Asanoa sp. WMMD1127: one gene and its partner. The protein of the gene in region 2 interacts with the protein of the main gene of each other region in a pairwise test. Links are inferred from orthologs where the notes say so. Each region holds a gene or a part of one and is shown on either strand. Other genes may lie near its edges.

Region 1 (4,799 bases), 2.0 Mb from region 2 along the record:
CTCGGGCAAGTCGACGATGCTGCACCTGCTCGGCACGCTGGACGCCCCGACGGCGGGCTCGGTCACCATCGACGGGCACGAGGTGTCCCGGCTCTCCGACCGGCAGCTGTCCGCGCTGCGCGCCCGCCGCATCGGCTTCGTGTTCCAACAGTTCCACCTGGCCCCCGGTGTCAGCGCGCTGGACAACGTCGCCGACGGCCTGTTGTACGCCGGGGTGGCGCGCGCCGAACGCCGCCGCCGGGCGGCCGCCGCCCTGGACCGGGTCGGCCTGGCCCACCGGCTCGACCACGAGCCGCACGAGCTGTCGGGCGGAGAGCGGCAGCGGGTGGCGATCGCCCGGGCCGTGGTCGGCGAGCCGGCCGTCCTGCTCGCCGACGAGCCGACGGGCAACCTCGACTCGGCCGCCGGCGCCGGGGTGCTGGCGCTCCTGCGTGACCTGCACGCCGGCGGCACCACCGTCGTCGTGATCACCCACGACCGCGACATCGCCGCCGAGCTGCCGCGCCAGATCCGCATGCACGACGGCGAGGTGGTGGCGTCATGAGCGAGGCGGTGCGGCGCCGTGGGCGGTCCGGGCGGCTTTCGCCGGCGCGGATGGGGTTGCGGGACGTGGTGCGGGTCGGGGCCGTGGGCCTGCGGACCCGGCCGACGCGGGCCCTGCTGTCCGCGCTGGGTATCGCGATCGGGATCGCGGCGATGATCGCGGTGGTCGGCATCTCGTCGTCGTCGCGGGCGGACCTCGACCGGGAGCTCGCGGCGCTCGGCACCAACCTGCTGACCGTCAGCCCGGGCCAGTCCATCTTCGGCGAGGACGCCAGCCTGCCGCCGGCGGCGGAGTCGATGATCGAGCGGATCGGGCCCGTGCGGTCCACGTCGGCGATCGGCGTCGTCGAGGGCGCAAGCGTCTATCGGTCGGACCGCATCCCGGCGGCGCAGACCAACGGCCTGGCCACCTATGCCGCCCGGCTCGACCTGCCGGCGGCCGTGTCCGCGACGCTCCGAAGTGGAGTGTGGCTGAACGAGGCCACGCAACAGTATCCGGCGGTGGTGCTGGGCGACGCGGCCGCGCGGCGGCTGGGGATCAGCCGGGCCGGGCCCGAGGTCGAGATCATCGTGGGCGGCGAGCGGTTCGTGGTCGTGGGCATCCTGGCGCCGGTCGCCCTGGCCGAGAACCTGGACAGCGCCGCGATCATGGGTTGGCCGGTGGCCGAGCGGCTGTTCGGCTTCAACGGGCATCCGACGACGGTCTACACCCGGTCGGCCGAGAGCCAGGTCGAGGCGGTCCGCGCGGTCCTCGGCCCGACCGCGAACCCCGAGGCGCCGAACGAGGTCGACGTCTCCCGTCCGTCCGACGCGCTGCGCGCCCAGCAGGCGGCCGGCGCGGCGTTCACCGGGCTGCTGCTCGGCCTCGGCGCGGTAGCCCTGCTGGTCGGCGGCGTCGGGGTGGCCAACACGATGGTCATCTCGGTGCTCGAACGGCGTGGCGAGATCGGCCTGCGCCGGTCGCTGGGTGCCACCCGGGGCCAGGTCCGCACCCAGTTCCTGGCCGAGTCACTGCTGCTGTCCGCCCTCGGCGGCGTCGGCGGGATCCTGCTCGGGGTCCTGGTGACCACGGGGTACGCGGCCTACCAGCACTGGCCGACCACGGTGCCGGGCTGGGCGACGGCCGGCGGGCTGGCGGCCACCGTGCTGATCGGTGGCGTCGCCGGGCTGTACCCCGCGATCCGGGCCGCCCGGCTCTCCCCGACGGAGGCGTTGGCAGCACCGTGACGGATGAGGCCGCTGATACTGCACCTAACTAGTAGGATATGTGGGTTTGCTCACGTTCGGTTGAGTGAAACCGCCTCCAGGCTGCACGGTGAGTGGTCGTGGATCCGCATCACGCGGGTCCACGACCGTGTCTCCAGAAGTCAGGACGGCGAACCCCACCGTGATCCGCATCGACGGTCTACGCAAGACGTACCGGGGCCGTGGTGGCGAGGTCGCCGCCGTGGCCGGTGTCGACCTGACCGTGCGCGCCGGCGAGGTCTTCGGCGTGCTGGGGCGCAGCGGCGCCGGTAAGAGCACGCTGCTGCGCTGCGTCAACATGCTCGAACGGCCCGACGCCGGGACCGTGACCGTCGACGGCGTCGACCTCGGCGCGCTCAACGAGACCGGCCTGCGGGCCGCCCGGCAGCGGATCGGCATGATCCATCAGCATTTCGCGCTGCTGTCGTCGCGTACCGCCGCCGGGAACGTCGCTTTTCCGCTCGAGGTGATGGGCGTGCCACGGCGGGAACGCGCGGCCCGGGTCGCGGAACTGCTCGACCTGGTGGGCCTGCGCGACCGCACCGACGCGTATCCGGCGCAGCTCTCCGGCGGTCAGAAGCAGCGCGTCGGGATCGCCCGGGCGTTGGCCGGCGAGCCCAAGGTGCTGCTCTCCGACGAGGCGACCTCGGCGCTCGACCCCGAGACGACCGGCTCGATCCTGGCGCTGCTGCGTGACCTCAACCAGCGCCTCGGCCTGACCATCCTGCTGATCACGCACGAGATGGAGGTCGTCAAGCGGATCTGCGACTCGGTGGCGATCATGAGTGACGGCCGGATCACCGAGGCGGGCCCGGTGCACGAGCTGTTGGCCCGGCCCGACTCGGCGCTCGCCCGCGGCATCTTCCGGCTCGGACCACCGCCGGACCTCCCCGGCGCCACGGTCGTCGACCTGACGGTCGTCGGCGACGGCACGCTGCTCTCCGACGTCGCCCGCGCGCACGACGTCGACGTACGCCTGCTCGATGGTGCCGTCGAGACGCTGGCCGGCGGGCGCGCGGGCCGGCTGCGGATCGCGCTGCCCGGCCCGCCGTCGGCGAACGAGGCGGCGGTGCGGCAGCTCCGCGCCGGCGCCGTCGCCGTGGAGGTGCACCCGTGACCTGGACCGAGATGTTCCCGCTGCTGTGGGAGGCGACGAAGGAGAGCGCCTACATGGTGCTGGTCGCCACGCTGCTGACCGCCGTCGGCGGCCTGCTGGTCGGCGTCGCGCTGGTGCTGACCGACCGCGGCGGCCTGCTCGCGGCTCGCCCGGTCAACGCGCTGCTCGGCCTGATCGTCAACATCGGACGGTCGCTGCCGTTCATCATCCTGCTCGTCGCCATCATCCCGTTCACCCGGGCCGTGGTCGGCACGACGATCGGCACCTCGGCCGCCATCGTGCCGCTGGTCGTCGGCGCCATCCCGTTCTACGCCCGCATCGTGGAGACCGCGATCCGCGAGGTCAGCCGCGACGTGATCGCCGCCGCGCGGGCGATGGGCGCCTCCCGCCGCGAGATCGTCGTCAAGGTGCTGCTCCGCGAGGCGCGCCCGGGCCTGGTCGCCGGCCTCACGATCACCGTGATCGCCCTGGTCGGCTACTCGGCGATGGCCGGCGTGGTCGGCGGCGGCGGGCTCGGCGACCTGGCCATCCGCTACGGCTACCAGCGCTTCGAGACCGAAGTCATGATCGCCACCGTCGTGCTGCTCGTCGTGTTCGTGCAGCTCGCCCAGATGCTCGGCGACTTCGTCGCCCGGCGTTTGTCACACCAGTAGAAAGGCACTCATCGTGCGTCGCACCATCGCCACCGTCCTCGCCACCGCCGGTCTCGTCCTGGGGCTGGGCATGGCCGCCTGTGGCTCGGACTCCGCCGCCTCTTCCGCCGACGCGCCGCTCAAGGTCGGCGTCAGCCCGGTGCCGCACGGCGAGATCCTCCGGTACGTCGCGGACAAGCTCGCGCCGGCCGAGGGACTCAAGCTCGACATCGTCGAGTTCAACGACTACATCCAGCCCAACGTGGCCCTGCAGGACAAGCAGCTGGACGCCAACTACTTCCAGCACGTCCCGTACCTCTCCGAGGAAGTTGCCTCGAAGGGCTATGAATTCACGGCGCTGAAGCCGGTGCACATCGAGCCGCTCGGCCTCTACTCGAAGAAGGTCGGCAGCGTGGCCGATCTGCCGGTCGATGGCGTGGTCGCCATACCCAACGACCCGTCGAACTCGGGGCGGGCGCTGAACCTGCTGGCCGCCAACGGCATCATCACGCTCAAGGACGGCGCGGGCGTCAAGGCCACCGAGGCGGACATCGCGTCGAACCCCAAGAACCTGAAGTTCGAGGCGCTGGAGGGCGCGCAACTGCCCCGCAGCCTGGAGGACACCGCGGCGTCGGTCATCAACGGCAACTACGCGATCGAGACGGGCCTGACCCCGGCCAAGGACGCGCTGGCGCTGGAGAAGGGCGAGAACAACCCGTACGCGAACCTGGTCGTGGTGCGCACGGGCGACGAGAACGACCCGCGGATCGTCAAACTGGAGAAGCTCCTGCACTCGCCCGAGGTCAAGAAGTTCATCGAGGACAAGTACGCGGGGTCCGTGCTGCCGGCCTTCTGACCGAGCGGCGACCGGCAATTGACCGGCAGTTCGCGACCGGGCACGGGCCGGTGAACCACTGCCCGTCGCAGGCTGAGCCGCATGACATTCATCGGAAGGCGCAGGGGTACGGCCCGGCGTGCCCTGGCGGTCGGCACCGTCGCGGGCGTCGCGTCGGCGCTGCTGGTCGCATGGCCGGTCGGCGCGCAGGCGGCGGTGACGTCGCTTCCCAACGGTGCGCTCATCTATCAGGCGGGCGACAACGAGGGCTTCGTCAACGTCTACGCGGCCGACAGCAACGACTCCGTCGACCGCTTCCCGACGTTCATGAACGGCGACGACCAGCTCGTCACCGGTGACGTCGACGGTGACGGCGTCGAGGAAGTCGTCGTCATGGGCACGGCGACCGGCGGCGTCACCGTCTTCA
Region 2 (4,954 bases):
CAGCGCGCCGGCCGCGTTGGCGAAGGCCAGCACCCGGGCCAGCGGCCAGCCGGCGAGCAGGCCGTGGCAGAGCGCGCCGCCGAACGCGTCACCGGCGCCGAGGCCGTTGACGACCTCCACGTGGACGGGCGGCACCCGGACCGCCTCGGTCGCGGTCACGCCGAGCACCCCGTCGCCGCCGAGCTTGACCACCGCGATCTCGACGCCGAACCCGAGCAGGGCCGCGGCGGCCCGCTCCGGGTCACGCTCGCCCGTGGCCACCGCGCACTCCTCGGCGTTGCCGACCGCCACCGTCACCAGCGGCAGCGCTTCCCGGTAGGCGGCGCCGGCGCTCTGCGGGTCCGGCCAGAACGCGGCGCGGTAGTCGAGGTCGAGAATGGTCAGTGGCGCCCGGTCCCGGGCCCGCAGGGCGGCGAAATGGGTGCCGCGGGTCGGCTCGACGGACAGGCCCGTGCCGGTCAGCCAGAGCACCCCGGCGGCCCGCAGCGCGTCGAGGTCGAGGTCGGCCGCCGCGATCTGCAGGTCGGGCGCGCTCGGGTAGCGGTAGAAGTAGATCGGGAAGTGGTCCGGCGGGAAGATCTCGCAGAACGTCACCGGGGTCGGCAGGTCCGGCACGATCGCGACCCAGCGGTCGTCGACGCCGTAGCCGCGCAGCTCGTCGTGCAGGTAGTCGCCGAACGGGTCCGCGCCGGTGCCGCTGACCAGCGCGACCCGGCGGCCGTGCCGGGCGGCGGCGACCGCGACGTTCGCGGCGGTGCCGCCCAACGACTTCGCGAACGTACGCACGTCGGCCAACTTGACGCCGACCTGCTCCGGATAGAGGTCGACCCCCAGCCGCCCCATAGCCACGACGTCGAAAGCGCTCATGCCGCCACCTTCCGCAGGTGTTCCAGGCTCCGGCGGACGTCGGTGACCGGGCCCTGGCCGGGCGGTGGGTCCGTGTCGAGCATGGTGTCCTGCTCCAACACGTACCATCCCGCGTAGCCGGCGGCCGTCAAGGTGGACACGATGGCGGCCACGTCGACGTCGCCGTCGCCCAGCGGCCGGTACATGCCGGCCCGGACGGCGTCGGTGTAGGTGACCTCGCCCGCGCGTACCCGGGCGGCCCGGGACGCGTCGACGTCCTTGAGGTGGACGTGCGCGATCCGGTCCGGCGCCTCCCGCGTGAGCGACGCGGGGTCGGTGCCGCCGGCAAGCAGGTGGCCGGTGTCGAGGCAGAGCGGGATCGCCGAGCCGTCGAGCACGCGGCGCACCTCGTCGGCGCGCTCCACCATCGTCCCGACGTGCGGGTGCAGGGCCGCGGTCACGCCGAGCGCGGCGATCCGGTCGAGGTTGGACAGCAGCGTGCGCCAACCCGTGGCGTCGAGCTCGGGCCGGGCGTCGTAGCCGTCGACGCCGGTGGCGGCGGCCACCACCAGCACACCCTCCCAGCTCGGCAGGGCCTCGGCGAGCGCCGGCAGCGGGTCGTGGGCCGGGTCGTGCAGCACCACCGGCACGAAACCACCGGCCACGGCGAGGCCGTGCCGGGCGAGCAGCGGCCCGCGGTCGGCCGGCAGGTAGCCGTCGGGGCCGAGCTCCGTCGCGGTCAGCCCCAGGGCGGCCATCTCGGCGAGCACCCGCTCGGGCGGAAGACAGTGCCCCCAGCCGGGCACCTCGCAGACGCCCCAGGAGATCGGCGCCCCGGCCACGCGGATCATGCGGCCACCTCCGCGACGCGCACCGGCCGGCCTTCGCGGCGGGAGCGGTCGGCGGCCTCGGCGACCAGCAGCGCGGCCAGGGCCTCCTCGCCCGGGCAGGTGTTGGGCCCGGCGCCGGCGACCAGGGCGCAGAAGGCGGAGAGCTCGGCGGCGTACGCGTCGCCGAACCGCTCACCGAAGCCCGGCGGCAGCGGCGCGTGCGTGTCGAGCCCCGCGGTCAGGGTGCCGGCCGCGCCGTGCGCCTCGAGGCGGACGTCGTAGCCGGCGCCGTTGTAGCGGGTCGCCGTGCAGACCGCGAGTGTGCCGTCGCCGAGGGTCAGCGTGGCGACCGCGGTGTCGACGTCGTCCGCCGCCGCGAAGAACCCCGCGCCCCGGTTGGCCCCGGTGGCCGACACCTCGACCACCTCCCGGCCGGTGACGAAGCGGACCGCGTCGAAGTCGTGCACCGCGCAGTCGCGGAAGATGCCGCCGGAGGTGGCGACGTAGCCGGCCGGCGGCGGGGCGGGATCGTGGGTGGCCGAGCGCACCAGATGGAGACGGCCGAGCCGGCCATCGGCGATCGCGTCGCGGACGGCGACGATGCCCGCGTCGTGGCGGCGCTGGAAGCCGACCTGCAGCGGCACGCCGGCGGCGCGGACGGCGGCCAGGGCGGCGACTGTCCCGGCGACGTCGGGCGCCACCGGCTTCTCGCAGAACACCGGCAGCCGGGCGGCGGCCGCCTGCTCGACCAGCTCACGGTGGGTGAAGGTGGGTGTGGTGACGACGACCGCGTCGACCCCCGCCGGCAGGCCGGTCGCGACCTCCGCGCCGACCTTGTCGGCGAGCACCCGGGCCAGATCGGGATCGACGTCACTGATCACGAGGCCGGTGACGGACGGCAGCGAAGCCAAGGTGGCGGCATGCAATGCGCCGATGCGCCCCGCGCCGACGAGTCCGATGCGCATGCCAGCGAGTCTCGCCGCGCCGCGGAAATGTTGTCAAGCATTTGTACTGACATACTGACGTTCTGAACTGAGCCGGCTCTCCTGCGACGGGCGTCACGTTCGGCCCGGCTGTCACAGATCGGGACGCCTATCCGGTCGAACTCTCGGCGGCGCGACACCGTGCCGCGCGAGACTGACCGGAGGGGTTTTCAGATGAAGATCGTGGTTTTCGGCGGGACCGGGCTGATCGGTTCTCAGGTGGTGAGCCTGCTGAAGCAGGCGGGGCACGAGGCGGTGCCGCAGTCGCCGTCGACCGGCGTCAACACCGTGACCGGGGAGGGTCTGGCCGGCGCGCTCGACGGGGCCGACGTGGTGGTCGACGTCACCAACTCACCGTCGTTCGCGCCGGATGACGTGATGGAGTTCTTCACGAAGTCGACCGGCAACCTGCTCGCCGCGGAGCGGGCGGCCGGGGTGGGCCACCACGTGGCGCTGTCGATCGTCGGCGCCGAGCGCAGCCCGGACAGCGGCTACCTGCCCGCGAAGGTCGTGCAGGAGAGGCTGATCGCCGAGTCGGGTGTCCCGTACACCGTGGTCCGGGCGACGCAGTTCTTCGAGTTCCTGGGCGGCATCGCCGACTCCGCCACCGACGGCGACACGGTGCGCATCGCGCCGGTGTCGTTCCAGCCGATCGCGTCCGCCGACGTGGCCAGGGCGGTCGCCGACGCCGCGACGGCGCCGGCGGTCAACGGGGCGGTCGAGGTGGCCGGGCCGCAGCGCATGCGGTTCGACGAGGTGATCCGGGAGGCGCTGGCCGCCAAGGGCGACCCGCGCGAGGTCGTCGCCGACCCGGCGGCCCCGTACTTCGGGCAGGTCATGGCCGACGACACGATCGTGCCGACCGGCGACTACCGCGCGGGCGCCGTCACACTGGCCGACTGGCGCGCCCGGCAGTAGGGCCCAAGCGTGGCTAGGGTTGTCGGGTGACCGGCGCCGACGACGTTACCGCCGAGGACCTCGCGCAGTTCGAGGCCGTACGCGGACGGCTCTTCGGCATCGCGTACCGGATGCTGGGTTCGGTCAGCGATGCCGAAGACGTCGTCCAGGAGGCGTGGATGCGTTGGCAGCGCACCGATCGCCGGAAGGTCGACAACCCCGCCGCGTTCCTGTCCACCACCGCCACCCGGCTCGCCATCAACGCCGCCACGAGCGCGCGGGCGCGGCGCGAGTCCTACGTCGGGCCGTGGCTGCCCGAGCCCGTCGACACCAGTGCCGACCCCGCGCTCGGCGCCGAACGGGCGGCCGCGCTCGAGATGGGCGTGCTGCTGCTGATGGAGCGGCTGGCGCCGGCCGAGCGGGCGGCCTACATCCTGCGCGAGGCCTTCGGGTACGCGCACCGCCAGGTGGCCGAGGTCCTCGAGACCAGCGAGGCCAACGCGCGGCAGCTGGTCAGCCGGGCCCGCCGGCACATCACCGCGGAGCGCACGTCGCCGGTCGACCGCGTCCAGCACCGCCGCCTGATCGACGGTTTCCTGGCCGCCTCGCGCGACGGCGACCTGGCCGCCTTCGAGCAGCTGCTGGCCGGCGACGTGGTGGCCCGCAACGACGGCGGCGGCCGGGTGCACGCGGCCCGCAAGGACATCGCCGGCCCCGACCGCGTGCGCAACTTCCTCGACAACGTGCTGCGGAAGTTCTGGAGCACGTCGACGTTCCGCCCGGTCGAGGCCAACGGCGAGACCGGCGTCCTGGTGCTGACCGCCGAGGGCACGCCGGAGGCGCTGATCGCCCTGACCGCCTCCGCCGGCGGCATCGACCAGCTGTTCATCGTCGCCAACCCCGACAAGCTCCGCCAGTTCGCCTGAGCGGGCTCAGTAGCCGAGGTCGCGCCGGTAGAGGTTGCGCAGCTCCCGGCCGTCCAACCAGCGGTGCAGGTTGTCGACGAACAGGTCGGTGAGGGCGGCGTTCTCGGTGTCCACAGTGGCCGCCAAGTGCGGTGAGACGAGCACGTTGGGCAGGTCCCACAACGGGGACCCGGGCGGCAGCGGCTCGGTCTCGAACACGTCGAGCGCCGCGCCGGTCAGGGCGCCGCTGCGCAGCGCGTCGACGAGCGCCGCCTCGTCGACCACGGGGCCGCGGCCGATGTTGACGACGATCGCGCCCCGTTTGAGGCGGGCGATCCGGGCCGCGGACAGCAGGCCCCGCGTCTCGTCGGTGAGCGGGGTGCACAGCACCAGCACGTCGGTGCGCGGCAGCAGGTCGTCCAGCTCGTCCGTGGAGAAGACCGGACCGGGCAGGTCGTACGCCCGGCCGGGTCGACCCACGGCGAGCACGCGC

Evidence for each region.
Region 1: the proteins of O7635_RS23680 (region 2) and O7635_RS13925 interact in binary tests that used the Escherichia coli proteins (3 or more experiments, as listed by UniProt). The link is inferred for Asanoa sp. WMMD1127 from one-to-one orthologs.

Annotation. Positions count from the first base shown.
Region 1 is NZ_JARUBP010000001.1:2,908,157-2,912,955, reverse strand. The notes cover bases 1,090-3,917. They hold O7635_RS13925 (ATP-binding cassette domain-containing protein), read left to right. Parts: upstream 1,090-1,930; coding sequence 1,931-2,905; downstream 2,906-3,917. Other genes in these bases: O7635_RS13915 (MetQ/NlpA family ABC transporter substrate-binding protein), read left to right, coding at 3,572-3,917; O7635_RS13920 (methionine ABC transporter permease), read left to right, coding at 2,917-3,558; O7635_RS13930 (ABC transporter permease), read left to right, coding at 1,090-1,770. In the rest of the region: O7635_RS13935 (ABC transporter ATP-binding protein), read left to right, coding at 1-544; more of O7635_RS13930, read left to right, coding at 541-1,089; more of O7635_RS13915, read left to right, coding at 3,918-4,393; O7635_RS13910 (FG-GAP-like repeat-containing protein), read left to right, coding at 4,475-4,799. UniProt on the Escherichia coli protein: Part of the ABC transporter complex MetNIQ involved in methionine import. Responsible for energy coupling to the transport system. It has also been shown to be involved in formyl-L-methionine transport.
Region 2 is NZ_JARUBP010000001.1:4,937,990-4,942,943, reverse strand. Bases 668-3,650 are described here. They hold O7635_RS23680 (Gfo/Idh/MocA family oxidoreductase), read right to left. Parts: upstream 2,642-3,650; coding sequence 1,694-2,641; downstream 668-1,693. Other genes in these bases: O7635_RS23670 (RNA polymerase sigma-70 factor), read left to right, coding at 3,604-3,650; O7635_RS23675 (SDR family oxidoreductase), read left to right, coding at 2,834-3,577; O7635_RS23685 (TIM barrel protein), read right to left, coding at 864-1,697; iolC (5-dehydro-2-deoxygluconokinase), read right to left, coding at 668-867. In the rest of the region: more of iolC, read right to left, coding at 1-667; more of O7635_RS23670, read left to right, coding at 3,651-4,482; O7635_RS23665 (D-2-hydroxyacid dehydrogenase), read right to left, coding at 4,489-4,954. UniProt on the Escherichia coli protein: Hydratase involved in the degradation of sialic acids. Catalyzes the reversible conversion of the dehydrated form of N-acetylneuraminate (Neu5Ac), 2,7-anhydro-N-acetylneuraminate (2,7-AN), to Neu5Ac.